Regions from separate parts of the Acinetobacter sp. 161(2023) genome, predicted to be linked through region 3. Evidence: predicted binding sites of a transcription regulator. Region 3 holds the regulator's gene; each other region holds the start of a gene.

Region 1 (10,868 bases), on a different contig from region 3:
CTTCAGCTCTTCTTAAACGTCTTCCATAACTATGACGATGTGAGTGCGGAGATAACCCATCCGCTTTAGATGTTTTAAGTCCAATACGCTTTAATGCTTGACGATAATTGTCATGAAATGCATTCAAAGTATAAGGCATTCCTATATGTTTCCGATGGAAACTAATAAATGCATATGGATGATTACGATCAATTTTTGCAAGAAATCTTGTATAGTTTTGCCACAGTTTGGCAAAAACCTCACCAAAAATAAGAGGAAACCAATGTACCTCTAGGTATTCATCTTTACTGTCAGTTACTCGACTTTTCCAACCGACATGTTTTTTTCCGATTAGGTCATTTCGCGGGCTTAAAGCATATATTTCTTTTAAATATGCTGCTCGGGTTGTTTTACCAGAACGTCCACGCCAGTTGTGGGGAGCTTTTCCGTCTGCTGGATGATAAATTCGAACTTTAACACTTGAAGGATTAAGTTGGTCAATGAGGACATCTTCAATCCATAAGTGAAAAGCTTCAGATTCTCTCAATCCACCACCATGCATGAGTAATACAATAAGTTGATCACGTATAGCAACTCTTGCATCTACAGCTCCACCAATCCCTTGACAATAGAAAGCTTCAAAATATTTTTCAGGAAATTCTATAGCATCCTGAAATTGCTTTCCTAAAGGGCGTTTTCCTTGAATTTGTCGAACGTAAAGAACAGTAGAATTAATATATTTATCTTTAATATGCCCCAAAAAGTTGTGTTGATTTTTGCGAAACCATGCTGCGTAATTAAGGCGTTTCTCTAAACTGTCAGCTTCAATTAAAGGATTTACTGGGATTTCACCATATTTAGCAGACAGCCAATCAGTTATTTTCGTTAATGCAGTGATATATGTTCTAGAGACTTGTTTACTATGAGGTAACCAATACAGGCCCGAGGGGTCTAAGCCATCGTTCCCAATAGTTCCAGTATATAATCGACTACTAAAACCTTCGAATAAAGACAGGGGAGTAGCAAAACAATTAATATTTGCATTCATATATTCCAACAAAAGTTTTGATGCATTTACATATTGCGAAAGAGTTGCATAACTTTTGCCATTTCTTTTTAATGTAAGAATATATTCTAAAAGTGGCATGAGAACTTGTTGATTTTCGTCCAACAGAACTGGTATTTCAAGATAAACACCAGAATTATCCTCTACTATTTTAGCGATTATTTTTACCATCTATATACTTATCCACTTAAACTAAAAGTTAAGAAAAAAAGCAGAAAGTACGTAAACATTGATAAAGTTATTAATGTCTCATAGAATAGAAATGTCTTGCTACGGCACGTAAAAAGACAAACCTATAAAGACTCATGTTGGCGCATGGGTCTTTATACTTTCTGCATCAAAAACTAATCTATAGCTTTCTGACACTTGATACCAAGTTGTACAGCAATTTTGTGACTTTCACCACGCCGTGGGATTCTATTATTTTTTAGAATCCGATAAACAAGGTCAGGAGAAAAGTTATTTTCTCTTGACCACTCGGCAATAGATTTTCCTGAAATTAAAAAATCATCTTTTACTTGCTTAATAGATTTGAGCATTTTAGATAAACTCTGAATAAATTTGATCAAAAAATATCGAATATAATTATTTAAGTCAAGATAATTAATATTAATTAAATGATTAGTTTTATTTAAATATAATATTTATTAATTGTTTTGTTTATATTTTTAATTATTATTTTTTAAATATTAAATTAGATTTATTATTTCATAATTACTAGGATAGTAATTACTTGTGTGTAGATTTTATATTTATATAATTTTTACTAGTAATATTCATTGAAAAATTTACATTAAAAGTAAGAAATAATCTATAAATAGTAAAAAAGATCCCTGTTAGGGATCTTTTTTAGGGGTTTTATATATTATTACCAACTAGTAATAACATTAGCCCTTTTATTTTAGATATGAATTGAATGTAACTGATTAGAAGTTATATTCGATACCAGTACCAACAACTGTTTGTTTGTCGTTATCACTCAACCAGTCACGTTTTTGCTGAGCAACAATGCCGTAGAAACGAGCTTGTTTGTTGATTTGGTAATCAAGACCTACACCGTATAAGTCAATTGTACGATCTGATAGACCACTTACTTGTGTTTGAGCAGACGAATATTCTGCTTTCACTTTAAGTTTGGTGTTCGGGATTTTATAAGCAGCTGTTATTGAATAAGCTTCTTCTTGTAAATCACGGTAAGCTTTACCAGCTTTATCAACTGATCCATCAGTTTTGTATGTTTGACCATATGCAGTCAACTGATCAGTAGGTTCAGCGTGTTGCCATAAAGCGCCAATTACAAGACCTGTTTTTGCGATGTCATATGAGCCTGTTACGCGGTAAGCATCTGTATAAATATCTTTCAGACTGTAAGCCGCATATTTACCTCTAATACCAAAGTCACCTGCCGCAGCAACTGCTAAGCCAAGATCTTTGTTTTCATAACCAAGCGCAGTTGATACAGAGTCAAAACCATTATTTTTACTGTCTTTACCAGTTTCACCTGCTTTATTATCAGTAGTACTTTCACCAGTTTGAGCCATGATGTTGAAAGTTATACCAGCTAATAATTTAGGGTCTAATTCAAAACCAATTACGTTATCTAAACGGTTTTCACCATACATGATATTAGTAATATCTAAACGTGTATCGTCATTAAAGATATCTTGGTTATTACCAGCAGCAGTTTTAAAGTAAGAATCGTATTTACCTACTTTTAATGTACCAACGCCTTCAGTTTTTAAACCGATAAAACGGTTACGAGCGCTAAGATCACTATCAGAACCTGAACCATCAGTGGAAATTGCCCACTCAGCTAAATAAACAGCAGACAGCTTGTCAGTTAATTTCTCTTCGCCTTTTACCCCAATGCGAGAAGCGTTTGAGTTAATTTCGGTAACGTCACTTTTTCCATCGAAATTTTTATTGTCAACTTGGTTAATAGAAACATTCAGTTTGCCATACAAAGTTGGCGCTGCTTGCACCGCGTTTATGCTCAAAGTTGCAACTGCGGCAGCGAGTAGCAATTTCTTCATTGAGATTTCTCCAAAAAGTATTTAAAAATGGCATATGCCTAGTTAACTATTTATTTTGTAGTTGACTTGTGTACAAAAAATTACAAAAGCTCACCAACTTGCTAAGCAGTATCGGTAAATTTTGTGACAGGGGCGTGAAAAATAAATGACAGTTTTATGACAGCTGGAATTTAGAAATAAATTAGTTATATTAATTTTTTATAGTTTTTAGACGAAAAAAAAACGGAGTTTTAACTCCGCTTTAATACATTAAAAATCAAAGAGCTGCTTTAATTTTTTCAGCTAATGCTTTGATTTTTTCTTGATCTCCTAACTCTACAGCATGGCGTCCAAGTTGATGCACATTTGTAGGAATAAGATGAAAATGGACATGTGGAACGGTTTGTCCTGCCGCTGCTCCAGAAAGTTGCATTAAGACAATACCTTCTAAATTGAGAGCTTTTTCCATTGCCTTCGCAATCTTCTGAACAATTTGTATGGTATATGCTGCTGCTTCTGGTGGTAAATCAAGGAGCGTTACAGCAGGTGTTTTTGGAATAACTAATGTATGACCATCGGCTTGAGGCATAATATCCATAAAAGCGAGAACTTGATCATCTTCATAGATTTTTATCGCTGGAAGTTCATTGCGTAAAATTTTTGCGAAGATATTTTGATCATCGTATGCCATGTATTATTCCTTTAAAAATTATTTACATTTCAATTCTTTCTGACGCTCTTTAATAGCATCAAGACGTTGTTGCTCTTTGTCAGAAAACTTTGGTTTTGTCGTATGACAGTTCTCATTACCATATTTTTCTTTAGCATCGGGATCTTTAAAACAAAAGCCTTTTGATGCATAAATCAAATTATAATCGTCTTGCAATTTCTGACATTCTTGCTCAGGTGTTGCAGCTTGAACGCTTAAACCAGCAATGCTCACCATGCCAGTAAAGACTGCAACCATAAATTTATTCATGAGCGTTTCCTCAGTTAAAGGTATGAACCTGTACTCAATATAAGGTTTATTACTAATATTTCAATGACTATTAATTACTCAAGTGTTATTTTGGTTGATAAATTGTTCACAAAATAAATAAAAACCTTAGATATCAATATCTTATAAAAATCAAATAAAAACATAAACTTAAGGTGAATTTTATATATATTTCCAGAATTTGATTCCTAATTAATTTACTTTATTTCTTAATAAAGATAGAAAAATATACTCCTTCATTTGCTAAATAAGCGATTTAAACTTGAAAGGAGGTTAATAAAAAATATTAATGACATTAGAAAGATAAAAAGTGTGATAATTGTCACGCTTTTTTTGATTATGAGTTAAGTAGAATTCACTGGATCTATTTTAAACTAGATGGAAAGGGACTTTTCCTTTTGATTTGTAAAATATAAATAAGTCAAAATTAATCTTAGTTTACAATTTAATTGAAAGATGTATTGATTTTACATATTTTAGTTTCTATTATATTGTCCTTAATTGCTGCGTTTGATAGTTTTTTGTTTTTGTAGCCCATTTCTATAATTGAAATGGGCTTTTTTTTATAAAAGTTATTTCGAAGTATATTAATTTAAATCTATATATTGAGACGTAATTGGCTTTATATTTAATTTGTGTGACTGGTTGTGCGGCTTACTTTCTTGTTTACTATTTTGGTTACTTTTTACTCTAAGCTGCTTACATATAGCAATGTTATATTCATTATACTTCCTTAAAGGATCTGATTATTCATCGGAGACAAAATTAAAAGGAAATAGGAAATGCCACAGTTTTTACTCATTGCTGAAAGAGTTTATAAAAAATCTGAAGAAGATAAATTTTTCTCAAAAGATATTATTGAGCATCTAAATAGTTTAATAAATATGATCAGACAAGAGATAAAAGGAACTCCATACAGACTAAAATATAATTTTATTGATTTTGAAGAATGCTTAAATAAACCTGCCGAGGAGTGTGCAGTTAAGCTCGATATTAGCTTAATGCCAGCATTTAAGAATAAGGGTGAGTACATTATGTGGTTGGCAAGTTTCATTGAAAAAATCACTCTAGGAGGAAGAGAAAATTTTCCTCCGCTTGCAAATACTTTGCTGCCGAGCTGTATACATACCAATCCTTATTTAACAAAAATGGAACAAACTAAGATTGTGTCTGAAAAAAGTGCACAAATGATTGTTAATTACTTTAAATCACCTGATTACAAAAAAATTATTCACGTACCGACATAACGTCAAGCTTTCTAAAATTTCACAAATTTAGTGTTTTAGACTATAAAAAAGTTTCATAGAAATGTGCTTACTTTAAATAATGGGGTTTTCACATCATCATTAGTCACTTTGTTTTAAATAAGCATCTTCAGTACTTACTGTTTGTTTGCTTATTGGAGCATCCAGAAAATATCAATATTTAATCGCTTTAATGAGCTTTCTAATGTGCAGGCAGAGTCAGCAATACCACATCCTTAAATTTGCGTTGAACGTTCAGCCAACCATGCCGCCAGTTTTGGCCAAAACTCCAGAGCACTTGCTTGACTCGACATTAGGCCTAAATGACCACCAGGGATGAGAGTAAACGTGACATCTTGGCTGCTTGTCAATTGACTTAATGGAGAAGCAGCGTCAGCAGTTACCAGTTGATCACTACGACCCGCGCCAACTAAGAGGGAACAATCTATATTTTTTAATTCGATTTTCTTATCTTTTAACTGAATAAAGCCGCGTTTTAACGGATTTTGTAGCCAGACATTAAACAACATGTCCTGATTAATGCCACCCGGATAGTCAATCATATTATTTAAAAAGTTACTTAGGGTGGCATGCTCTTGTACAAATTGTAGGTTATCAAGATTTTTTAGCAATTGCACATGTCCATCTAACCAACCTTTAGGATCAAGAATTTTGAAACCTAATGAATTTAAAATTCCGGGACTATGAATCAGACGTTTTGGCAATCCAGAGTAAATACGTTCCTGAATCTTCTTATTGCGACTAATCAAATGGTTTATTGTTTGATAGAGCTTACCAATATGGCCAGATGCATAACTATCTATTGGGCTACCAAGAACAATTAAATTTTTAATATGGTTGGGTTGGTTCAGAGCAGCATATAAAGTAACGAATATGCCTGCCATACTCCAGCCATGAAGCGAGATTTGCTCACTTCCCGAATGTGCGCGAATGAGTTCTATTGCTTTAGGAATGAAATCTTCAATAAATGATAAAAAGTTAAGATGTCTATCTTTAAATTTTAAATGTCCCCAATCGACTAAATAGACATCGAAGCCCGCATTTTGAAAGTACTTAATAAGAGAACGATAAGGATATAAATCATATATCGCCATATTAATTGCGAGTGGGGCAACAAACACTAAAGGCTCTTTAAATTTTTTTTGTGTTGCTGCGTAATAACGAATACGCGTTTGATTGAATTCGCCAATCACCTCAAATGGAGTGCTTTGTGACAGAACCAATGTTTTTGAATGAAATAGTCGGGCAGAAAGGTGCTTGATTTGACTTTGTTCAGAGACAAGGGACTTTATGAGTTTCATCTTGCTTTGCCAACTATTTACTAAAGTTGAATAAAGTCTAAGCGATAATTTTAAGGTTTACCTTGACCTTAAATACCTTAGACACTCAAAATGATGATAGTTTTTAGTACATGACCAGTAAAGGCGAACATTTAATGAACCAGTCTGATGATTTAGAATACCAACTTGATACCTTAGCCATTCGTACCGGACATACTCGTAGTTTTGAAGGTGAACATGGCGAACCGATTTTTTTGACTTCATCTTTTGTATATGAAAATGCGGCTGAAGCTGCAGCAAAATTTTCTGGTCAGGTTCAAGGAAATATCTATTCTCGTTTTACTAATCCGACTGTATCGATGTTCGAAAAACGTTTAGCAGCTTTAGACGGTGCTGAACGAGCTGTTGCGACAAGCTCTGGAATGGGCGCGATTTTGTCAGTTGCTATGGCATATCTAAAAGCCGGTGATCATGTTATTTGTTCAAGAGCAGTTTTTGGTTCAGTTGTTGCCTTATTTGAAAAATATATTGCTAAGTTTGGTGTAGATATTACATTTGTTGATTTATGTGATTTGAATGCATGGAAAAATGCAGTACGTCCAGAAACTAAACTTCTATTTGTTGAGTCACCATCTAACCCTCTAGCTGAAATTGCAGATATTCCAGCACTTGCTGATATTGCTCATGCAAATGGTGCATTACTGGCGATTGATAACAGTTTCTGTACACCTGTTTTGCAGCAACCATTAAAATTTGGCGCAGACCTTGTAATCTATTCTGCAACTAAATATTTAGATGGGCAAGGGCGCGCATTAGGCGGCGCTGTGGTCGGTAATCATCAGTTATTAGAAGAAGTTTTTGGTGTTGTTCGTACGCTTGGACCATCAATGAGTCCATTTAATGCATGGGTTTTCTTAAAAGGTTTAGAGACCTTGCGCTTGCGTATGAAAGCACACTGTGAGAGTGCTCAAATTCTTGCAGAATGGTTAACTACTCATGAAAAAGTAGAAAAAGTTTATTACGCTGGTTTGCCAACTCAAGATGGTCATGAACTTGCTGCTAAACAGCAAAGTGGTTTTGGTGGGATTGTTTCTTTCGTTGTTAAAGGCGAACGTGAAGGTGCTTGGAAGGTAATCGATAATACCAAGTTTATTTCTATTACGGGTAACTTGGGCGATGTGAAGTCAACAATTACACACCCTGCAACGACTACACACGGCAAACTTTCTGTTGAAGCAAAAGCCGCAGCAGGCATCCAAGAGGGTTTAATACGTGTATCTGTGGGCTTAGAAGATATTAACGATATTATTCGTGATATCTCACGTGGTCTCGATCTAATCTAATTATCTCGATCGAAATAGCTATCTTGTTCATGAAACCATCTCTTTAATCGAGATGGTTTTTTTATTTAAATGTTATTCAAATTTCAGAATTACAATAAAAAACCTACATTTTTATTCAAATGAGAGCTAAGAGCACAGGTTATAAAGAAATTAAATTTAATTAAAAGAAATGTGAGTTTTAAAATGCTTAAGCCTATTGCTATCGTTGTTGTAGTGGGGGTAATCGGGGTAGTGGGTTACAAATTGCTGACCAAACCGAATCAGAACCCAGAAAATGAGACAACCTTGTTGATTAACAATGCAGAGAAATCGGTGCAAGAAGCAGATAAATCTATTCAAGAAGCAAATACTTCCTTTAAAAAAGTTCCTCTAACTGAATATAAAACAATTGATAAAGGGTTACAGGCATCTCAATAGTGATTCAAATTTTTATAAGACTTTTTAATGTCTAACATTTAGGTATTTATGAAGTGTGCCTAAGTGTAAGCATGTTACTCATGTAGCTATGTGAAATAGAGCGAGAGATACTGATAGAAAACATTAGTCTATTGTGTCAGAATTACGGATTAATTTGAGTTCAAAGCACTAATCTGTATGTATTTTAATCGCATAGGTTGGTTCAATGAGATTAAGTTTTTATAAAGTATTACCAGATAACGAATAATACTTTAAAGATTTGATAGAGATACGGAGTAAAGTTATGAATATCAATATGCTCATGCAGCAAGCGCAGCGCATGCAAAAAGATATGGAAACAAATATAAAAAAGGCGAAAGAAGAGCTTGCTCAAACTGAAGTTCACGCAGAAGCTGGTGGCGGTTTGGTTAAAGTAACCATGAATGGTCGCTATCTTGTAAAACGTATCGAAATTAACCCTGAATTACTTCAAGATGAACCAGATATGATTGAAGATTTGATTGCTGCAGCGGTAAATGATGCTGTACGTCAAGCAGAAGTTATTTCTGAAGAAAAAATGCAAAAAGCGAATTCTGGTATGGGCTTGCCACCTGGCTTAGCGGGCATGTTCTAAGGAAATTCTGTGTTTAGTGATAGATTTGAACAACTCGTTCAAGCTTTACGTATATTGCCTAGCGTTGGTCCGAAGTCGGCTCAACGTATGGCATTACATCTTTTGATGAAAAATAGAGAAGGCGCGTTTGCATTAGCCCATGCTTTACATGAAGCTTCAAGTTATATTCATGAGTGCAGTGTTTGCCATTCTTTAACTGAACATGAAATTTGTGATATTTGTGCCTCAACTGAGCGAGAAGATCAACTATTGTGTGTAGTTGAATCACCAGCAGATGTCATGGCGATTGAGCAAAGCGGAAGTTTTCGTGGTAAATACCATGTTTTAGGCGGGCATCTTTCACCTTTAGATGGTATTGGCCCAGAAGAAATTGGTATTCCTTATCTGATTCAGCGTTTAAGTCAAGGCAAAATTGAAGAAGTAATTTTGGCAACAAATGCGACTGTAGAGGGACAGGCGACCGCTCATTATTTGGTAGAGGCGACTAAGCACTTACCCATACAAATGACACGTATTGCTCAAGGTGTACCGCAAGGTGGTGAACTGGAGTATGTAGATAGCCATACCTTAAGTCAGGCAGTTCATAATCGTATGAGAATGAAATAAGCATTTCGATGCTTGTTTCATTAATGCTATATAAAATTGAATCAGATTTATTAATTTAGCTATATAAAGGCAAATATTATTTTGTCTTTAATTACAAAAGATCTTTTAAATAAAATATGAAAGCCCATAAGAATGAAAAAGATCTGATAGATTTTAAACAATGTATATTTGGAGTTAACTTTAAAAATATAAATAAAAGATCAAAAAATTATCTATTTTCGAAAAATTGTTCAAAAATAGAGTATTCAAAAAGGTTTAAGTGGTAATTTCCTACTTCTATGTTATATATACCAGAGTTCTAAGCACTCTTTGCATTTACTTGAGAAAGCATGTTTCAGTTTATCCAACAGCAAACCGATTTGGTTGATGTTCTGCAAAAAATGGATCAATGTTCGATATATGGACTTGATACAGAATTTATTAAGGTTGACACACTTTGGCCTAAACTTGGAGTATGCCAAGTCAATGTAAATGGCAATGTCTATCTGTTGGATGGTGTTTCATTAGATTTAAGTCAGTTTTGGAAAAAAATATTTCTCGCACAGCAAAATATTTTTCATGCTTGTGGAGAAGACATCGATTTAATCTACCATTACGCTGATCAAGAAGACTTACTTAATGTGTTTGATACTCAAGTGGGTCTTTCTTTCTTAGGCCATGGACTACAAGTAAGTTACCAAGGTGCTCTAAAGCTCTGTCTCGACATTGACATTGAAAAAGATCAAACAAGATCTGATTGGTTGGCTCGACCTTTATCGCCTCAGCAACTCTGTTATGCGGCAAATGACGTTCTATATATAATGAAGTTAGCGCATCATATTCAAGAACAGCTTAAGCAGAAAGGGCTTTATGACTATGTTCTTGAAGATTGTAGTAGTTTAACTAAAGAAATTATTAGTGAAACGCCTACAGAGTTACTCTATAGCGATGTTGGTAATTATCGTCATTCGCGCCGTCAATTGATGCAACTACAAAATTTAAGTGAATGGCGTGAATACATTGTTAAAGCGACGAATCAGCCACGTAGTTTTATTCTTAGAAACTCAACCATGATTGATATGGTCGAAAAGAATCCACGTAATAATTTTCAGCTCTCGCAAGTTAAAGATATTCGCCCAAATGTAGTCCGTGAATATGGAAAAACGATTCTAGAATTACTTAAAGATTTACCTCATGAAAGTGAATGGCCAACCAGAATTGCCAAACCTTTTAAAGTAACCTCGAAAGAAACTTTAGATAAAATGGATATGGTGCTTGCCCATGCAATAAGTGAGACTTCTATTCCTAAAG
Region 2 (10,868 bases), on a different contig from region 3:
ATTTTAATTTAAAGGATCAACAGCATACACACGCTCATTTAAGTTTAAACCGCTTGTGTTTGTGGTTTGCAGATCGGGTTCAACTTCCTTTATTTGTGATTGATCCTTTAAAGGCAGATGTTAGTGCTTTAACGCAGGTAATGTCACAAGAATTTGCTATTCGCAATCATATTTTAGCTGTTGAAATTCATGCCGAACGAATCGTGATTGGAACAGATCAGCCATTTCAAACAGATTGGCTTAATAATCTTGAACGAAGTCTAGCACCTAAAAAAATTGAGCGGGTATTACTTAATCCTGAACAGTTACAGCGTTATTTACGCGAATATTATCAGGTCAGTCGGGCGGTAAACTCTGCTCAAAAAGATGCAGCTCATGAACGAGACACTAAAAATGTTGAAGCGCTTTTGCAGCTTGGCGACAGTCAAAACCCAGATGCGAATGATCAGCATATTGTGAAATTAGTAGACTGGATTTTACAGTTTGCGTTTGAACAAAGTGCCAGTGACATTCATATGGAACCGCGTAAAGATAACGGTAAAGTCAGGTTCCGTATAGATGGTGTTTTGCACACCATTTATAACATGCCTTCAAATACACTGACCGCCGTGATTGCACGTATTAAGATTTTAGGACGTTTAAATGTCGCCGAAAAGCGCAAACCACAAGATGGTCGATTAAAAACTCGGACGCCAAAGGGGCAAGAAACAGAGCTACGTTTATCAACCTTGCCAACAGCCTTTGGTGAAAAACTGGTCATGCGGATTTTTGATCCAGATGTGTTGGTACGTTCTTTTCATCAACTGGGCTTTGAAGAGAGTTTATTACAACAGTGGCAACAGTTAACAAAAAATAGCCATGGTATTATTTTAGTCACTGGTCCTACAGGTTCAGGTAAAACGACAACGCTATATTCTTCGTTAAAGCAGCTCGCAACAGATCAGGTCAATGTCTGTACCATTGAAGATCCAATTGAAATGTTAGAGCCTAGTTTTAACCAGATGCAAGTCAACAATGCAATTGAATTAGGCTTTGCAGATGGTGTTCGTGCGCTCATGCGTCAAGACCCCGATATTATTATGATTGGGGAAATTCGTGATCAAGATACAGCGAATATGGCAATTCAGGCTGCATTAACAGGTCATTTGGTATTATCAACTTTACATACCAATGATGCGCCGTCTAGTTTGACTCGCTTGCATGATTTAGGCGTGCAACCATTCTTGACAGCAGCCACAATTTTGGGTGTTCTCGCACAGCGTTTAGTACGACAGCTTTGTCCGCACTGCAAACAGCAAACTCATATTAATGAGGATGAATGGCAACACCTCACATTCGATTATATTATGGACATGCCAGAAAAAGTTTATCAGGCAGTAGGGTGTGAACAATGTCGTCATACAGGTTATAAAGGGCGAGTGGGTATTTATGAATTTATGCCGGTCAGTCTTGAGCTTAAGCATCTTATTAGTAGCCATATGACTTTAAATGATTTGAGAACACAAACTAAAAAAGAAGGTATAGAACCCTTAAGAATTGCGGGTGCTCGTAAAGTCATTGATGGTCTTACGACATTAGAAGAGGTATTACGGGTTGTGCCATTAAATTAACTTTTTCTTAAGATTCACCTCATTTATGCATGATGTACTTATGTTATTCCAAGATGTGATTAAAAAGGTAATCTTATGAAAATGCTTAAAGCAATGATAATGACTACAGGTCTAACAGCTGCTAGTGTCGCTATGGCGAATACACCTGTGAATCAGGCAGCAATTGCTCCAGTAACTGTAACAACTGTTAAGCATGCATTAACGGCTAAAGATAATACACCGGTCAAAGTACATGGTCAGGTTGTAAAGTCTTTAGGCGATGAAAAATACCAATTTCGTGACAAGACAGGTAGCATTACGGTTGATGTAGATGATGAACTTTGGCAAGGTCGTCCTATTTCACCAAATACAAATGTGACTTTAATTGGTGAAGTAGACATCGACTATAAGCCTTTAAAACGTGTAGAAATTGAGGTGGATCAAGTTCAGTTCTAATGAATTGATCTCTGGATCTACTGCTTTCAGCCGCATTTAAATGATGCGGCTTTGCTTTTTTTATAAAGGCTTGGCAAGATCAACTCAGGATAGAACAGGAAAAAATAGATGAGAATTTTGCTTGCAGAAGATGATCGCTCTCAAGCGGAAAGTATTCAATCTTGGTTAGAGTTAGACGGTTATCAGGTCGATTGGGTGGAAAGGGGGGATTATGCGCTTACGGCAATCGAGCAGCATGACTATGACTGTATTTTACTTGATCGGGGACTGCCGCAATTAGCGGGTGAGAAAGTTCTAACAACGATCCGTTATAAACAAAAAAATGTTCCTGTTATTTTTATTACCGCACGTGACAGTATTCATGATCGAGTAGAAGGACTAGATTTAGGCGCAAATGATTATTTGGTTAAGCCTTTTAGTTTAGAAGAGTTATCTGCCCGCATTCGTGCTCAATTACGTAAACAAACTTTGAGTCAGCAATTGATTTTAACGTGGGGAAATTTGCAACTCGACACACAAGCGAAAGTTGTATTATGTGAGGGCAAATCTATCGTTTTAACGGCAAAAGAATTCCAGATATTACGTAAGCTGATGGCTCATCCGGAACATATTATTACCCGTGATCAATTAGAAGAAGCACTCTATGCATGGGGGGAGGAAATTGAAAGTAACGCGATAGAAGTATTTATTTATCAGCTTCGTAAAAAAATCGGAAGTAGCTGCATTAAAACCATACGGGGGCTAGGCTACCGGATGGGAGATTTAAAATGAAATCGAATCGCTCATCCTTGCAGTCACAACTCGTTAAAACCACGATGTGGAGTAGTATCGTGGTGGGGCTATTGGCTTTAAGCTTACTCACTATATTTTCTATTTATCACAACATGTCAGTGCAAGACGAAATCATGGATGAAATTTCAGATACTTTGCTCGTTTCTGATCTTTCAAAACATCCTATGAGACAGTTTGATGAGCTGAGTGATGAATTTGATATTCAGTATGAATTATTAAACGCCGGTCAATTACTTACTCATTCTCATACCTATCAGCATGAGCTTTTTGAACAAGGTAATTTATCAAAAGGTTTTTCATATTTTTGGTTTGACGGCCAATTATGGCGTAGTCTGGCTGCCCCGCAAGTAGACTCACAATTACATGTCGAAGTCTTTCAGCCAATGAGTACCCGTATTGAAGAGGTTTTTAAAGCGCTTGCAGGTTATAGTGCACTCATGGTGTTATTTTGGCTTTTACAATGGGCAATTGTACGTTGGTGTACCAAGCAACAATTAGCTGCTCTGAGCCTATTATCCAAACGTATTGCTCAAAAAACTGCATCAAATCTAGAACCAATTCAAGATCCAGATGTCATTACAGAAATTCAACCTGTGATTGATGCTATAAACCAGTTACTTGCAAGGTTGCAAAGGGCATTAGTGGCTGAACAGCGTTTTACCGCAGATGCTTCTCATGAGTTACGATCTCCATTATCTGCTATAAAAATGCGTCTTCAGGTTCTACAGCGTAAATATCAACATGTTCCAGAACTTCATCAGGACTTTGAGCGTATACAAGAAGACGTTTCAAAAAGTACAAAAATACTTGAAAATTTACTCCTTCTTGCTCGCTTGGAACCTAATGAAGCAGAACAGCCAGAACTTCCTAAGACGATTATCGATTTAAATTACTTATTAGCCAGAGTTATAGAAACTGTAAATGTAGATGCACAAGCTAAACAGATTTTGATAGAGACAAGTACCTTATCAATAGAAACTAAAACGTTTGCGAATGAAGAATTACTGTTTATTGCTTTTAGAAATTTATTTGATAATGCCATTCGTTATAGCCCAGTTTTAGGCTTTATTCATGTTGAGATTAATCAAGATGAACAGCACATTAAGATTTCTGTAGAAGATACGGGAAATGGTGTAGATGATGAGGTATTGCAACGTTTAGGACAGCGCTTTTTCCGGGTATTAGGCACTCAGCAGCAAGGTTCAGGGTTGGGAATTTCGATTACACGAAAAATTATTGAATTGCATAATGGCGAATTACATTTTATGCATGCTGAACAGGGTGGCTTAAGGGTGGAAGTTAATCTTCCTTTATAAAAAATAGCATGGTTACCCATGCTATCCATTTTTTGTTTTCCCACGAATATTATTGAAACGCGAGTGTATTTTTTATTTAGTTAAAATTAGACGATTGTTGCGAGTGAGACGTAAACGATATTCCTCGCCAGCATGCATAATGCGGATTTCACGGCCTAATGCAAAAAGGTTATTAGAATGTAACATTGGTAAGGCGTGAGCTGTTTCATTGTTACGAGTGAATAAGCTAAAAGGTGCGTTCATTTGTTGTGCTCCGTGGTATGTTATTGAACGATTTAAATGATAATCATTATCGAATAGGTCTGTCAATGAGATTTTTAAGATTTTATAAAATGATAAAATTTGCTTACACTTGAGAAAAACTTTAGAGAGTAAAAAATGCCCAAACCAATCGTCGATGTCGCTATAGCAATCTTGATCCATCGTGGAAAAGTACTAATTGGATGGCGCGAAGAGCAGCAGCATCAAGGTGGAAAGCATGAGTTTCCGGGAGGAAAGGTTGAGCAGGGTGAAACACCCGAAGAAGCCTGTCGCCGTGAAATCTATGAAGAAGTGGGTATTGGTTTAAAAGATTGGCATCAATTTGATTATATTCACCATGAGTATGATGACATTATTGTCAATTTACATTTATTCCATAGTTATGTGCCTGATGAGCTATTAAATCTTATTCATCAACCATGGGCATGGTACACAAGGGAACAGTTACTTCACTTAAACTTTCCAAAAGCCAATAAAGACATCATAAAGCGACTCTATTGGCCTCATTTCATCAAAATCAGCAATATGCTTACATCTGTAGATAACAGTGAAACTTTATTGTATTGGCGTATAGAAGAAGATGGTTCTGATCAGAGATATTTAGAACAATTAAGTGCTTTAGATGAAAATCAGTTATCACACTTAATCATTAATATAGATATTTGGCAGCAATTGGACCTTGAGTTAAAAAAACAGATAAAGACCGTTCATTTAAAACAATCTCAGCTTATGAATTTGCATAAGGGTGATTTAACAGTGGGCGTACGTCATATTGCCGCTTGTCATGATGCAGTTTCTTTAAAGCAGGCTGAGCAGATTGGCTGTGATGCTGTTTTTATTAGTCCTGTAAAGCCAACAATGACTCATCCAGAAGCCGCGGCATTAGGCTGGGAGCGTTTCGCTGATCTAGCCCAAAATAGCCAAATTCCAGTTTTTGGATTGGGGGGAGTGCATCCTGATGATTTACCTACTGCACAGCAGCATGGTGCATATGGCTTAGCAGGCATTCGTAATTTTTAATAAGAAAATAAACAAGCATTAAAAGCTAGAGAGCTTTTAATGCTTGTTGTGCTTCTTGAACAGTTTTTTGATTATTGCGTTGTTGTCCAGCTTTTAAAATGGTTAGCCAAAGCTGTTTTTTCATGGCTTGGCTCTGAGCAAAGCTTAAACCACGTCGTGCTAAAGACTCAGCATTAGAATATTGCTGCTTATGATTTGCCGTAAGTGCAAGAAATAAATAAGTCTCAGCTGCTTGGGGCGCTAAACGCTGTGCTTGAAGCGCATAACGTTCAGCTTCTGACCATTGCTGATTTCTGTAAGCCTGCTCAGTTTTCTGCATTAAGACTTTAAATGCAGGTAACTGACTTCCATCATCACTAAAGCGTTGGAGCTTCTTTTGCTGTGGGACAATGACCTGTAAATTTTTGCGTTGAATTTCCGGATGCTCATAAGGTGTAATTTTTACACCCGTTGGCGTTTCCGTATTTTTCTTTACAGGTGGAGTTGGTGTTTTCTCTTTGGACTCAGAATGATCAGGCAAAGTTGTACAACCGACCATAAGTACAGCACCAATATAAAAAACACCTTTCTTAAACATATCCTACTTTCCTGTTAACACTTAGTTGTTATAACTACCACTTGAAATCACATGTGAGTTATTTGACAGATCTTGTTGCATCTGATTTTCACTATCACGAATATAGCTATCGGTATTATCCGGTTGAGAAGCTGGCGTTGTGTTATCACTTTGTGGCGTATATGTTGGATCAACTTGATAATAAGGCGCTGCACATGGTGTCGCACGATGTGGAACCGTATGGGTTAGCATCGGAATATACATAGCACCATTACAAGCCTGCGCAGATAAATCACCTGATGCACGATCAATCCATTGCCACTGTACAGTGTCTGGTTGACGTAGATTCACAGGCGTTTGGCGTAACTGTTTCATTACATTAGTCCACACTGGCAATGCACCAGATGAACCTGTTAGACCAGTAACATTGTTGTCATCTAAACCTAACCACACGACAGCCACATGATTACCTGAGTAACCTGCAAACCATGAGTCACGTGTATCGTTAGTTGTACCTGATTTACCCGCCAATTTTAAAGCTGGAGATAAGCTACTATAGGCTGAACGGCCAGTACCCGAAGACATCACCTGTTGTAAACCATAATTCATGATATAGCCAACAGATGGATCAATCGTCTGTTGCACCTTAAGACCATAACGGTCAAGCAGACGACCATTGGCATCTACGACAGATCGAATCGCACGAGTTGGATATTTAAAACCGCCTGTAGCGAAGTTTTCATAGATTCCTAGAACTTCCATTGGTGACATATTGACTGCCCCAAGGAAAATAGAAGGGTAGGCAGGAATTGTTGACTCAACACCAAACTTTCTTAAATTATTGGTAAATGTAGATAGACCAAACTCTTGACCCAAACGTACAGCAGAAAGGTTATATGAGTTCGCTAATGCTTCACTCAGGCTCACTACGCCATGTCCACCACCACTATAGTTTTTTGGTGTCCAGCTTTTACCACCATCTACAGGAACACTAATCGGAGCATCATCAATTTGGCTTGCCCAGTTATAACGTCCAGATTCAATAGCACTTAAATAAATCACAGGTTTCAACAAAGAACCCACTTGACGTTTTGCATCTAAAGCGCGGTTAAAACCAGTAAAATCTTGTGTAGAACCCACCGCTGCAACGAGCTCACCATTTTCAGGATGTGCAATCAGTACAGCGCCTTGTAAATTTTTCAAACGAGATGGATTACTACTAGCCAAACGATCTACTGAAGCTTTAAACGCATTTTGAACTTGAGTTTGAGTAATTGGATCTAAGGTCGTAAAAATACGTAAGCCCTGATTGGTTAAATCACTTTCTTGATACTCTGTACGTAATTGACGACGCACAATATCTAAAAAGTCTGGGAATTTTGCAGGACCTAAACTTGGTTTACTTAAGACATTTAAAGGACGTGTAATTTCAGTTTCATATTCGGCTTGAGTTAAATAACCCATCACGAGCATGTTATTTAACACGGTATCGCGGCGTTTTTTTGCACCTTCAGGGTTTTTCCAAGGGTTATATAAAGAAGGGCCTTGCACTAATCCTACTAAATAAGCTTGTTGTGCAACATTAAGCTCACGTAATGGTAAACCAAAATAAAATTGTGAAGCCAAACCATAGCCATTAATTGAGTAGCTACCATTTTGGCCCAGATTTACTTCATTTAAGTAGGCTTCTAAAATTTCATCTTTACTGTAATGTAGCTCAATGAGTAAAGCCATTAATGCTTCATTCACTTTACGTTTTAATGTGCGTTCAGGAGTGAGATAGAAATTTTTAACTAATTGTTGAGTCAGGGTTGAGCCACCTTGACGCTTTCCACCAGTAACATTACTGACCAAAGCACGAGCAGTACCGCGAATTGAAATACCATGATGATGATAAAAATTGCGGTCTTCTGTAGAAATTAAAGCTTCGATGAGTGGTTTAGGAACATTATTCAATTTAATGAGTAAACGGTCTTCATTGTGTTGAGGATAAATTCCTCCAATGAGTAGCGGTTCTAAGCGTGCAACGCCGGTTGAAGAAGGTTTGGTACTTCGAACATCAGCAACTTGGTCATTTGCAAAACTTAACTCTAAGACTTGTTCAGGTTCAACACTGTCGCCGTAGTCAAAACCACGTGTGTGAATATACATATTGCTGCCTTGAGCAACGTAACTTCCAGACTTGTCATAATTACTTGAAGTTTTGTAACCCAATAGTTTTAACTCTTGAGTGAAATTTTCTTGAGTAATAGGCGCGTTGTTATAAATTTCCAAAGGTCGTGCAAACACTTTGGCAGGAATATCCCACCGCTGTCCTTCAAATTTTTCACGGATAATATTATCTAAACGAATCAGATAGATACTAAGAGCAATAAAAGCACCAATGACCAAAATGGAAAAGATTAGTGCAAAGAAACCGATACCACGTTCAAACTTCATAAAAATGAGATAAAACCCTAACAATGTCTGTAATGATGCGATAGCTTGTCATCAATTTGCAATGATAAAACTGTGAATAATTGGAAAAGTTAGATTGAATTTTACAGCATCTTGTAGTTATGTTTTTTTAAATTAATCAGGTTAATGTTATTATAGGCAAGTATCGCAGCGGAGCTTACTCATTCGTGCAAATTTCACATAAGTCCTTCAGAAACGTCGGGTTAATCGGTCGACCAGACAAATCATCAGTTGTAGAAACACTCTGTTTAATTCATGATCATTTGTTGAACTTAGGTTTGAACCCCCTTTTTGATCAGGAAACAGCCGAATTAGTACCTTATGACCATGCACAGATAGTAAGCCGTCATTTATTAGGTGAAGTTGCTGATTTAGTTATTGTAGTTGGAGGTGATGGTTCTTTACTCCATGCGGCAAGAGCTTTGGTCCGTTACAATACCCCTGTAATTGGTATCAACCGTGGACGATTAGGTTTTTTAACTGATATCAAACCTTCAGAAGCCATTTTTAAACTTGATCAAGTCCTTCAAGGACATTTTCAACTTGATCGCCGTTTCTTACTTGAAATGGAAGTGCGAACAAATGGCGAAGTCATTTATGATGCAATTGCTTTAAATGATGTCGTTTTGCATTCGGGTAAATCGGTTCATATGATTGACTTTGAGCTCAATATTGATGGCCAATATGTTTATCGCCAGCATAGTGACGGTTTAATTGTTTCAACTCCAACCGGATCAACGGCCTATGCATTGTCAGGCGGTGGCCCAATTTTACATCCAAGTATGGACGCTATTGCACTAGTTCCAATGCATCCCCACACACTGTCATCACGACCTATTGTCGTCGGTGGTCAAAGCGAAATTAAGATTGTTATTCGCGAAAATCGGGTGTTACCTATGGTGAGTGCAGATGGTCAACATAGCATATCGCTCAATGTTGGAGATAGTTTACACATCCGCAAGCATCCATTTAAACTAAGTTTATTGCATCCACCAGGTTATGATTTTTATATGGCCTGCCGTACCAAGCTTGGTTGGAACCAAGATTTTGAATCTTTCCAAAGAGATGAATCATGAATATTGAACAAATGCTATCTATTTTAAACCCTGAGATTGTAGAGCGTTTAAAAACAGCAGTAGAAATTGGTAAATGGCCAAATGGCGTTGTTTTAACAAAAGAGCAGCGTGAGACTTGTATGCAAGCTGTAATTGCTTGGGAGTTAAAGAACTTACCAGAAGAACAGCGCAGTGGTTATATTGACCGTGGTACGAAAGAAGAGGGTGAGGTATGTGAAGATGATCATCACAAACACGAGCCAGAATTTAAACCAATTCGTTTTGTTTAAAGCCGCATTTTAGAATAAAAGAATAAATCGTATTAGCCTTTGCTATCGCGTGGGCGACATGGATGTCGCCTGTTGAGTAACAGTACAAGAACGTACTGTTTGCTCAACGAAAGATTTTTGTTACTTTTCATCTTTGAAAAGTAAGTATTGCCTATATGCAACAATATCGAAAAGACACGGTGTATAAGGCTGTATCAGTCTTTTTGGATAGACTTACGTGTTTCCCATAACACTTTTGCTTTCTGCATCGCCTCTTCAAAACTAGCAACAACGCCCATGGTATATAGTGCAATTCCGATGGTTTCTGTTACTGCCATTTCACCGTATTCATGGTGCTGTTGACCTACCCATACTTCTTTAAAAGTTGCTAAATCTAATTCTTCTTCAATTGGACTGCGTTCAGGTGTGAGCTTTGGCAACTCATGTTCATAGAGTTCACCATTTTTAATGCCACAAATGAGTGTTTTTGCATCTGGATTTCGCTCAAACTCACCACCTTCACCTTTAATAACTGCACTATTTTGATAGCCTAAGCGCAGTGCACTATGCTGATGAGAGGTTCTATAAGCTGGATGGAATATCGCTTGTAAGGTAGCTTTAGCATTAAAAGGATTGATTAAGCGGGCTAAAGTATGAATGGGCGAACGTAATCCCATTACATTTCTTAAAGAAATCAGTTCACTTAAAACTGGTGAAATCACATCTAAAGGTAAGTAGGCAAAATTTTGCTCTGCTAGTTGTGTACGTACTTCTTGTTCAGAATGGCAAATTTTATAATCTAAATATTCCAAAACTTGTTCAGTATAGACTCGGTTAATCGTATGTCCAGAAGCGCCGTGCATTACGATTTTATAGCCGTGATGAGCAAGCGTAAGGGCAGCTAATAAAAACCAAGGATAATGTTTACGCTTACCAGCATAAGATGACCAGTCTAAGTCAACCTCTAATGGCTGAAAATTGAGTTGATCTCTAGTGGCTTGAACAAATCCCGCGAGTTCATCAATAGATTCTTCTTTAACTCGAAGCAGCATTAAAAAAGCACCCAACTGAACGTCAAGAACCTCACCTTTTAAAAT
Region 3 (10,868 bases):
ACAGCATCATCAGTTAAAGCTAGAGAAAGGTGCTGAGCTTGGACGTTTTTATTTAGGTTCTACCGCAGTTATTTTATTTGAAAAAGATAAGATCGAATGGGAACGACGTTTTAAAGCTGAGTCTGTGGTTGTAATGGGCGAGCGCATGGGCCACACGATTTAACTCATAAATAAGATTTTAAAAGAGAGCATTTGCTCTCTTTTTTTATTTATATTTCTCTAATTAATTATATTTTTAAATATACTGTTTGCTAGTAAATAAATTTTTAATTCCCTATAAATATTTAATAAGAGAATAAAATGACCTTAATTCCTTTTTTAACTATTTAGTCCAACCAGATTTTTTGAAAATAGCATTACCTTGCTGAGACGATAAGAACTCTACAAAACGTTTAGCTTCAGCGTCTTTTAAACTATGTATGGTTAAGGCAACACCTGTATCACGATAGACCACCAGCTCTGGTTCAATAGGTATAATTTGCCCAACATCTGGGTTACTAACTCCCCAAATATTAAAAACTAACCAAGCATCATAGCTACTATTTTCTTCCCAGTTTTTCTTGGCAATACCCGTATTGGCTGCATAGGTGGCAATATTTTTTCGAACAGATTTGGTTAATTGAATATTGCCTGATCTACCAGCAATATCCTCCCACATACCTACCTGACCTGCACCGTGAGTAACTAAAACTTTAACGCCAGATTTAGCTAGATCTTTAAATCCTTTAATATTTTTAGGATTTCCTTTGCGTACTAAAATAGCTGCGGGACGTAAATACAAAGGTTCTACCGAGTCTTTTATAATTTGCTCAGAAAAAGCATTTTCAAAATCCGACATCATGGCTTCGGAACCACTATATATAACATCGGCATCTAGTTTCGCTTGGTCAGACCATTGAGAAGTAGGTCCAGACGTTACATAGACTGCTATACCCGTTTTATTGGTGAATTGTTTGGCTGCTTCTGACATTGCGGGTGCTGGCCCACCAGAACCATATACCTGTACGTCTGCAAAACTATGGATGGGGAGAGAACCAAGAATAAGGCAAATCAGGTAGGGTATAAATTTATATTGTTTTGACATTTTAATCGCTATAGTAATGAAGAAAATATCAGCATATATTTTTTATTATTGAAATTTGATTAATTTTTGCAACGATATTTATAATACATTTCTTTAAAATATATTTTAATTAGATTTTAAGTAGCTATATATAAATGTAAATTATTTTGAGGTGAATATAAATATAGAAGTTTTTATGGTAATTTATATTTTATAAATTAATTATTTGAATAGATGTATTGTAAATAATAGAGGAGTAATCCCTTGATTAGAAAAAGTAATTTTCTTTTAAAAATTTTATTTAGCAGCGCTTGTTTGGTGTCTGGCTCTGCTATGGCTGCTCCAATTACAGATTTGGGTAAGCAAATTGTGAGCGACAAACCGGGTTCAATACTGTCTATAGCACAGCAAGATGTAACGAATTTATTTCCTCACGCCGATCAGCGTTTGTTAATAAATTATCGTAGTCGAGGTATTCAGGGCGAACCTATTGTTGCATCGGCTTTTATTTTATTACCGAAAGGAACACCTCCAAAAAATGGCTGGCCTATACTCGCTTGGGCGCATGGTACGACTGGAGTTGCTGACACCTGTGCACCTTCGGGTGATTATGTTGGTGGGCCAGTTCATTCATATCAAGAAGTTGCTTCTAAAGCTTTAGATGGTTGGCTTGCACGTGGCTATGCAGTTGTTGCACCTGATTATCAGGGCTTAGGTACACCGGGTGGGCATCCCTATATGAATGCAAAGAGCCAATTGCATACGGTGGTCGATGCAGTGCGTGCATTACATTTGCTTAAGCCCAAGAGTTTTAATAAACAGTGGTTGGTGATGGGACATAGTCAAGGCGGGGCTGCGGCAATTGCAGTGTCTGCCTATGGTCAAAAAGATGCGCCTGAACTGGATTTAAAAGGGGCAATTGCTCTTGCGCCAGGTGGCTATCAATATGAGGGCATCGCAGAATATGTGCGGAGTAATCCAAACCCAGAACCTAGTGTGGCAGCATTTTTCCCGATTGTGTTATTAGGAGCACAAGCAGCAGAACCAAGTATTGTTCCTGAAAATTTAGTCAGTCCAGAAATGAACGCAGTACTGACTCAAGGGCGCAGTCGTTGTTTATCTGAACTTCAATCTGATTTGAAGAAATCTCCTTCTAGCATATTTCGATCTGATGCTGATTTAAAACCTCTTTTGGCTTATCTAAAACAACAGTCCATTGAAAATCTGGTGCCTACCGTGCCATTAATGATTGTTCAAGGTTCTAAAGATCATTTAGTCGACCCTAGAGGGACATCTGCTTATTACCAGCAGCTATGTAAATTAAAAAAACCAACCATCTATCAAACGATTGATGGCGGAGATCATCGCGATGCATTACGCCAGAGCAATACTTTTGCCACTAAGTTTTTAAATGTAATAGAGAAAAACCAAAGTAAGTCGTATTGCTCGACTTCTAAGTAAATTGGTTTAAATAAAAAGCCGACTTTTCGTTAGTCGGCTTTTTATTTAAAAGGAGGTGACTTTAGGTCATGTTATACAGTCTTTCTTTAGGGAAAACTGCAGTAAAATCAGCCTTCGTATTCACGTCCATTTTTGCGCCATTTTCCATCAGCACCTTTATTCCAGTCTGGGGCTACAGCTGAGCCTAATGCTCCTGAGCCTTCTCGTGACTCATCTATATAATCAATTTTATCAATGTTCACAGTATCTTCTCGATCTTTATAAACTCTGCTGCGCAACAGTATTGTACGTTGGTTCCAATCAATACTTTTAAGTTCTCCCTGTTCGCAACGTTGATTTATTGAACCACCAAAATGTCCCCAAACCATTAAATACTTGCCCATAGGGATGCGTCTTAATTGATCATCAATAGTTTCTATATAAGGTTCTTCTTCGATTGGCTCAAGTGATTTAATTTTATCAAAAGAGATTAGTCCAATTGATTCACCTTCTATGAATACTCGAATTGATACAAGAATAGTCTGTTGATCTTTATCAATATGAAGAACTTTTACTTTTAATGATTCTCCATTTTTCAAACCAAGAATAAAGCAATCAGTTATTTCTGCATTCTTCGATATTATTTCTACAGGGTTAATAGTCATTTAAGCCTCGCTTAATTATTATGTTAGCTGTTCTTATGGGTTAAGTTTTTTGTAGCGATTTAATAATACTAATTTTATTTAAAAATGAAAGTGATTTTTAAAATTGTTGAATTGTTAATTTAAAATAGTATTTTTTATTTTAACTGTTTTTAAATTATCAATGACATTGATTATATATATTGTATAAATTGGGTGGTCTTATTTTTTAAAGTACAGTTAGTATATCTATTTCATAAATTCTGATCTATGAAATAGATATGAGAGAAAAATGTGATTTATTAAATAAATTATATCGGTTAATTATAAATAGTATCTGATTTTATCAATGACAAAAAAATCAAATTATGTCCATAATAACTTATATATAAAAATGGCTAAGTATCTTTCACTGCGTCTATTTAATATCCACCCTTTGTGTGAAATGAATACTTTTTAAGCCATGTTATATAGTCTTTCTTTCGGAAAAACTACGGTAAAGGTTGAACCTTCATTTTCTTTAGATTGCACATCTAAATAAGCACCATGTTGCATCAGCACGTGTTTTACAATCGCAAGACCTAAACCTGTACCACCTGTTTGGCGACTACGGTCGCTGTCAACACGATAGAAGCGCTCAGTTAAACGTGGTAAATGTTTGGGGTTAATCCCGATGCCTGTGTCTTGTACGCTAAAGTAAGCATGTTCACCATCATCATGCCAGCCAATCGTAATAGTTCCACCTTTTGGTGTGTATTTGATGGCATTGGTAATTAAGTTACTAAACGCGCTGGCGATTTCCATGTCAGAACCAATCAGGTCACAGTGGCTATCAATGTGTAAATTAAGCGTGTGTCCATAATCAGCATTGTAGGCCTGAGCATCATCAAAGAGTTGATTCATTAAGCTAGGCATTTCAATAATCTGATTTTTTGCAACTTTTTTATTATTTTCTAAATTTGATAACAGCAGTAAATCATTCACCAACGCATTCATGCGCTTGGTTTGTGACTGCATCTGATCAAAGGCACGTTTCCAGCGCGGACTAATATCTTCCTGATCTGTAAACGTTTCGATATAACCACTCAGTACAGTTAATGGCGTACGAAGTTCGTGAGAAATATTATCGACGAAGTCTTTACGCATTTGTTCAAGGTTGTGCATACGAGTCACGTCGTAAGCCACCAATAAGCGACTTTCTCCACCAAACCGTGTGAGTTTGACCTGTACATAGCGGTCATCATCAAAATTTGAGTGAAGTTTAATCCCGTCGGGTGCCTGATCAATATTGTTAAAATATTCAATAAAGGTCGGCTGACGTAAAATCGTTAATAGATTTCGGCCGCGGTCGAGGGGGCTGATCCCTAGCAAACGTTCAGCAGCAGGGTTCCACCATTCGATTTGATGTTGGTCATCAATTAAAACAACGGCTTCAGCAAGTGCAACTAATGAAGACTGTGCTCGGTCAATTAAACCGACCATTTCGGCTTGAACAATTCGTTCTTGGCGCTGAGCGCGGTAAACATTAAATAATAATGCCCCCCAAATCCCATTAAGATTTGGAGGAACGTCATAAGGCTTATTCGCAATCCAGTCATTGACCAGATATAAAGAACGCAACTGGAGTGTAAAAAACACCACGAAGGCGATAAAAATACAGCTCCAGAAATACCCAAGGCCTAAACCGACTAAACCAGCAATAATTAGAAAAAATAATAAAAGCCGTAAATCTTGTTTGGCAAACGTCCATAAACTACTGTAGCGGGAAAGTTTTTGTTCACGTACCTGTTCGGGGACGGGGTAGGGTTCATACATAAATCTTGGTTAACCTGCGGCTAAATCTGCGCGTGTTGAGAAACGGTAGCCAGTTCCACGCACAGTCTGAACAAATCGGTCAACACCAAACGGTTCTAAAACTTTACGCAAACGGCGAATGTGCACATCGATAGTGCGGTCTTCGATATATACATTACCGCCCCACACCTGATCGAGCAACTGGGCACGCGTATATGCACGCTCTGGATGGGTCATAAAAAACGCAAGTAAGCGATATTCAGTTGGACCCATTTCTAAAATATTGTTGCCAAAGCTAACACGCTGGCTTACAGGATCAAGAATTAAACCATTGGCATCAATAGTTTTTTCGCCACTTAATGCATTAGCACGACGCAAAACTGCCTTAATACGAGAAACCAGTTCACGTGTTGAGAAAGGCTTAGTCATGTAGTCATCAGCACCTGCGTCAAGACCTTGTACTTTATGGTCTTCTTCTCCGCGGGCAGTCAACATAATGACTGGAATTTCTGATAGATTTTCATCTCGTTTTAAGCGGCGACATAAATCGACACCACTTACGCCTCCAGGTAACATCCAATCAAGCAAGATAAGCGCCGGACGTTGGTCGACGATAATTTGATGAGCCTGTTTGGCATCTTCTGCCTGTAAACACTGAAAGCCTGCCATGTCCAAAGAAGTATGGATCATTTCACGAATAGGAAGCTCATCATCGACAATTAAAATATAGTCATCTTTCACAGCGCAATATCCTATAGATTTAACGGTGAACCGTTTTGTAGTTATGACAGGCTTATTACAAAGATTAATTATGACAATTTCATTGCAGAAAAGTCTATAAAATTAAATTTAGCAATAATTTGTGACAAAACTAAGGCAAAGGTATGACCAAATTATGACATGAAGACTTTATTTTTCTTAAAATCATTCAATAGCTTATCAATGAAGTAGCTTAACTGGTTTTGCACATTTATGGCTGTCAAAAAACTTTAATATTATTTTGAAACTTGCGCTAATAAAGATAAGAAAACGATACGGCATGCGGTTAAAACCTGCTCAAGCGACTGTTCAAACCCTCCCATGACCCATCGAATCGCAATTTGAGTGACATATCCATTTAATCCAGTTGCGATTAAAGAGAGCTCATTTTCATGGTGTTGAATTTGCGGCATGGTCAGCATAACAAAGGCTTGAATCATGCGATCAAATTGCGCAAGTGTTTCTTGAATGGTGGCTTGATTATGTAACTCTTGTACCAAAACTGCGTCAACATAGACAATACGAGCCAATCTTGGGTCTTCTTTTAATGTCGTCAGTAGTGCTCGTAATCCCGCATCGACCATTTTTTCTGGATCGGGCGTCGCTTTAATCACGGCCTGCATTAAGTTTTGCTGTAATTCTTCAATCATTTTTAAAAAGATGGTTTGAAATAAATCTTCACTCTTCTTAAATGATTCATAAAAATAGCGTTCTGTGAGTTTTGCCTCTTGGCAGACATCTTTGACCGTCACGGAAAAAAAACCGAGCGTTCCGTAAGTCGCGATACCCGCTTCAATCAGTTTTTCTCGGCGTGCCTCTTTACGTTCAGATAGAGATAACCCTTTGAACTGACGTTCTTTACTCACACTTTTTGTTTTCTTTTTACTGGTTGAGTCGTTAGTCGCCATAAATAAGTCGTTTCCTAAAGATTGGTTTCCTAATTTATAGGTTTTGGCCAAATATGCTTACTATGATAAAGCCCTCAGCAGAATTGTGCCATTCTATCTGAAATTACAGTGTACTATATTGACAATGGATATTGTCAAAATTATATTAAAGATGTCTAAGCTGCACATGCAATGAACCGGTTGTGCAAATATCGAAAAACAAAGGATGGACAATGAAAAATTTTAAAAACAAAGTCGCTGCAATTACGGGCGCGGGTTCTGGCATTGGGCAACAGTTAGCAATTCTTTTGGCAAAACAGGGCTGCCATCTTTCGTTGAGTGATATTAATGAGAAGGGATTACAGCAAACCGTTGAGCTTTTAAAACCGTATAGCACGATTACTGTTACCACTAAAAAGCTTGATGTGTCTGATCGTGAAGCGGTAAAGCAGTGGGCCCAAGAAACTGTTCAAGATCATGGATCAGTTAACCTGATTTTCAACAACGCTGGCGTCGCTCTAGGTTCAACTGTCGAAGGTGCGACCTACGAAGATTTAGAGTGGATCGTTGGGATTAACTTCTGGGGTGTGGTGTACGGAACGAAAGAGTTCTTACCTTTCATTAAGCAAACTCAAGATGGCCATATTATTAATATTTCAAGCCTATTTGGTTTAACCGCTCAACCAACTCAATCTGCTTATAACGCGACTAAATTTGCTGTGCGTGGTTTTACCGAGTCATTGCGCCAAGAGTTAGATATTGAAAAAAGTGGCGTAAGCTCTTTGTGTGTACATCCGGGTGGAATCCGCACCAATATTGCTAAATCTGCAAAAATGAGTGATAGCTTGAATAGTTTGGGTATGGACCCGACGAAATCGATCCAAAACTTTGACAAGCTACTACGTACTCCACCTGAAGAAGCAGCTCGTCAAATTCTACAAGCTGTATTAAAAAATAAACGTCGTTTATTGATTGGTAGTGACGCAAAAATTCTTGATGCATTCCAGCGTTTGTTCCCAACTGGGTATCAACGTGCTTCTACCATTGTGACCAAGTTAATGAAATAATTTTAAAGTCAAAAAAAGCCATCAAATGATGGCTTTTTTTATAAGAATTTATTAGTTCTAAATAAGAACTTTGATCTTCTTTTTCTTCCAGATGAATTGGTAATAGAGCCCTTGAATAATACATAAACTCACAAATGCCAAGGCATAGGCAACCCAGATTCCTTTAAGCCCCCACATTGAGCTAAACCAGTAAGCACATGGAATTTCAATAAATAAAATAGCAGAAATATTAAGTAGCATTGGGACAGTCACGGTTCCACTGGCACGCATGATCGATGCAAAAATGGCACCTGCACCAAAGAATAAAATTGCCCAAAGTACAATAAATAAAAGTTGCTGCCCTAACACCACCACAGTTGGGTCGGTAATGAACAAAGCCATTAAATATTTTGAAAATAGATAGCCAAGTGCAATTAAGGTACCTGTAAATAAAAAGTTCATTCCCAAAGCTGTGCGGGTTACTCGTGCTAACAGATCTGATTTGCCTGCACCAATCGCTTGTGCTGCAAAAATTGAAGCTGCAATTGAGATCGACAAGGCAGGGAACTGGATGTAATTGAGCACCTGATTCACTGCACCATACGCTGCTGTAGCATGTGAACCGTAATGGTTAACCAACCCAACAATAACCAAGCCAGCCATTGAGGTGGTAATCATTTGAATGCCGGTTGGAACGCCTAAGCGCAAAATGATTTTGCTTAGTTCTGGATTGTGACGGATATGTTGCAGAAGCTGACGATTCGGCCGAAGTGGATGATTTTTCTTGTTCAGATAAATTGCCAGAAAAATTAAGATAGCAACATAACCCGTGATCGTTGCAATTGCTGGAGCAATAATTCCCAGAGCTGGTAAGCCAAAATAACCTTTAAGCAATATCGGGGTAATCACTAAGCCAATTACACTGGTTAAAGCCAATGCAAGTAAAGGCGTGGTACTGTCACCCACACCACGTAAAATTGAAGTATAGATAATATAAACAAACAGAAGCGGGCTACCCGCCAGCATCCATTGCACATAAGGCAAAGCCAGATGCATTACCTTGGGGTCAGTACCCAATAACTCTAAAATGTCGTGGGCAAAAAACACGCCGATAATCGCAGTAATTACCCCACCAATCAGTGTCATAAAGAGGGTAGAACCCACCACACTTTGGACTTTTTCAATATTTTGCGCGCCCCACGCTTGCCCTACTAAAACAGTAGTACCCGTTGAAATCCCGATAATAAAAGCAAGGAGCAAGAATAAAATAGGGAAAAAAACTGAGACGGCAGCAATCGCATCAACTCCCATCATTTGGCCAACGAAGATAGTGTTAATCGTCCCCGACAAGTTTTGCAAAATATTGGTTGCAATGAGGGGGAGCAAGAAAACGAAAAATGTTTTCCATAGATTTTGCTGGTGAATTAAAGACTGTCTTGGTGGCATGTGTTCTCCATCGCCCATCTCTTTGATGAGCGGGGCAGACATTCAACTTAGCATAGTTGGAGCGAATAACTTGTAGTGTTTTTACTGTGCTAAGTGGCTAAATTTATTAACATTCATTCAAGATTTCTCCTGCTTTTTGCAATGTCTCATCATTTTTAGCAAAGCAGAAACGAATGAGGCGTAAAGACTCGGGCGCTTGCTGGTAGAAAACTGAAACAGGAATAGCCACAATTTTATGTTGCTCGGCAAGAAACTGGCACATTTCAACATCGTTTAAGTCGGGTCTAATTTGACTGTAATCAAGGTTTTGAAAATACGTACCTTGAGACGGTTTTAGCAAGAAACGGCTATGGTGAATCGCCTGATTAAATCGATCTCGCTTAGTTTGATAAAACTGCGAAAGCTCTTGAATATGTTCTGGATGTTGTTGCATATATTGCGCTAGAGCAATCTGACAAGGTGTCGTGCCACAGAAGTTCGCATATTGGTAAATCTGGCGGAATAAACGCATTAACTCAGGTGAAGCGACGCAATAACCTGTTTTCCAGCCGGTCACATGAAAGGTTTTCCCAAAAGACCCAATCACAAAACTACGCTCTCTGAGCTCTGGAAAATGTAAAGCACTAAAGTGTTGTTGATTATCAAAGACTAAGTGTTCATAGACTTCATCGGATAAAACCACAATGTTTTTATCTTGAATCAGTGCAATAAGCTCTAACCAATCCTGTTTTGCCCAGATGGTACCTGTTGGATTATGGGGGGTATTCACCACAATCATACGGGTTTTGTCATTAATCAAATCTTTAACTTGCTGCCAGTTCACCTTAAAGTCAGGTGCTTCAAGTGCAATATGAACTGCTTTACCACCTGCTAACTGCACAGAAGGGCCATAGCTGTCATAACTTGGGTCAAAAATAATGACTTCATCACCTGCATTGATGCAGGCCTGTATGGCACAAAAAATTGCAATGGTCGCGCCAGGAGTAATCGTGATTTGCGTTACAGGGTCAAGTTGAAGTTGCTCACGCTGCTGAAATTGTAAAGCGAGTTGCTCGCGTAAACCGAGAATACCATCCCCGGGTGGGTATTGATTATGCCCAGCTAAAGTCGCCTGAGATAGGGCTTCCAGTAAGGCCTGTGGCGCCGGAAAATCTGGAAAGCCTTGTGACAGGTTGAGTGCACCTAGACGATGTGCCATTGCCGTCATGGTGCTAAAAATAGTCACGCCTTGAGTGGCCAATTTTGACTGCAGCTGTAGCATATTGTTCTCTTATTAAAAATATTTAAAGTTATAAAATTGATTCAATCACTGCCCGGATTACACCGAGTGTTAAACCAATAAATGCACCGACTACAACGCCATTTACTCGAATCATATGTAAGTCACCACCGACTTCATTTTCAATTTTTCCAATCATTTCGCGCGAATCCCATTCATGAATGCGTTCGCTGACATAGCGGATGATTTTATGGCTATATTGATCTGTAAAATTCAGCGCAAGACCTGTCATTTCTTTGTTTAGCACTTCACGTACTTTAGCATTTTGAACAAGGTTTTCACCTAGTTGCTGAATAGCAGCTCTAAGATTCATTGCAATGCCAGAGTCTTCTTTCATTAAATCTTCTTTAATGGCATTACACAAAATCGTAACAGCACCACTGATGAAATTTAGGACTTGTGGACTATCGAGAAGGGCATCTTTACCGCTGTTGAGACGTTGGCTAGCAACGCTGTCTGGTTTTGCCAGCTCAAGCATGAGAGAGTGGGCAATGGTTTCAATTTCTTGTCGCC

The links. Region 3 encodes PhoB, which activates phosphate uptake and scavenging genes when phosphate is short. Its sites were predicted from a motif close to TGTCATNAANCTGTCATAA; they were not measured.
Region 1: the regulator PhoB is predicted to act here: its motif matches at 3,222-3,240, upstream of WA249_RS10265 (porin).
Region 2: the regulator PhoB is predicted to act here: its motif matches at 8,476-8,494, upstream of WA249_RS14505 (NAD(+) kinase).

Annotation. Positions count from the first base shown of each region.
Region 1 is NZ_JAZEYD010000009.1:43,527-54,394, forward strand. Features, by position in the region: gene gmtY (gamma-mobile-trio recombinase GmtY) at 1-1,216, opposite strand, end outside; gene WA249_RS10260 (DNA-binding protein) at 1,390-1,584, opposite strand; gene WA249_RS10265 (porin) at 1,972-3,078, opposite strand; gene WA249_RS10270 (HIT family protein) at 3,335-3,748, opposite strand; gene WA249_RS10275 (YARHG domain-containing protein) at 3,767-4,036, opposite strand; gene WA249_RS10280 (hypothetical protein) at 4,837-5,301, shown strand; gene WA249_RS10285 (alpha/beta fold hydrolase) at 5,535-6,620, opposite strand; gene WA249_RS10290 (O-succinylhomoserine sulfhydrylase) at 6,755-7,942, shown strand; gene WA249_RS10295 (hypothetical protein) at 8,126-8,359, shown strand; gene WA249_RS10300 (YbaB/EbfC family nucleoid-associated protein) at 8,643-8,972, shown strand; gene recR (recombination mediator RecR) at 8,982-9,578, shown strand; gene WA249_RS10310 (ribonuclease D) at 9,908-10,868, shown strand, end outside.
Region 2 is NZ_JAZEYD010000014.1:99,677-110,544, forward strand. Features, by position in the region: gene WA249_RS14465 (GspE/PulE family protein) at 1-1,610, shown strand, start outside; gene WA249_RS14470 (NirD/YgiW/YdeI family stress tolerance protein) at 1,686-2,045, shown strand; gene WA249_RS14475 (response regulator transcription factor) at 2,154-2,816, shown strand; gene WA249_RS14480 (sensor histidine kinase) at 2,813-4,153, shown strand; gene hemP (hemin uptake protein HemP) at 4,226-4,396, opposite strand; gene WA249_RS14490 (NUDIX domain-containing protein) at 4,532-5,434, shown strand; gene WA249_RS14495 (tetratricopeptide repeat protein) at 5,460-6,011, opposite strand; gene mrcB (penicillin-binding protein 1B) at 6,033-8,429, opposite strand; gene WA249_RS14505 (NAD(+) kinase) at 8,615-9,523, shown strand; gene WA249_RS14510 (YeaC family protein) at 9,520-9,792, shown strand; gene WA249_RS14515 (glycosyl transferase family protein) at 9,987-10,868, opposite strand, start outside.
Region 3 is NZ_JAZEYD010000004.1:149,590-160,457, reverse strand. Features, by position in the region: gene asd (archaetidylserine decarboxylase) at 1-163, shown strand, start outside; gene WA249_RS05145 (AcfC family putative adhesin) at 323-1,084, opposite strand; gene WA249_RS05140 (alpha/beta fold hydrolase) at 1,328-2,524, shown strand; partial or broken gene WA249_RS18940 (hypothetical protein) at 2,586-2,678, opposite strand; gene phoR (phosphate regulon sensor histidine kinase PhoR) at 3,601-4,959, opposite strand; gene phoB (phosphate regulon transcriptional regulator PhoB) at 4,969-5,679, opposite strand; gene WA249_RS05120 (TetR/AcrR family transcriptional regulator) at 5,934-6,605, opposite strand; gene WA249_RS05115 (SDR family NAD(P)-dependent oxidoreductase) at 6,818-7,651, shown strand; gene WA249_RS05110 (MATE family efflux transporter) at 7,709-9,076, opposite strand; gene WA249_RS05105 (pyridoxal phosphate-dependent aminotransferase) at 9,183-10,337, opposite strand; gene WA249_RS05100 (DUF445 domain-containing protein) at 10,366-10,868, opposite strand, start outside.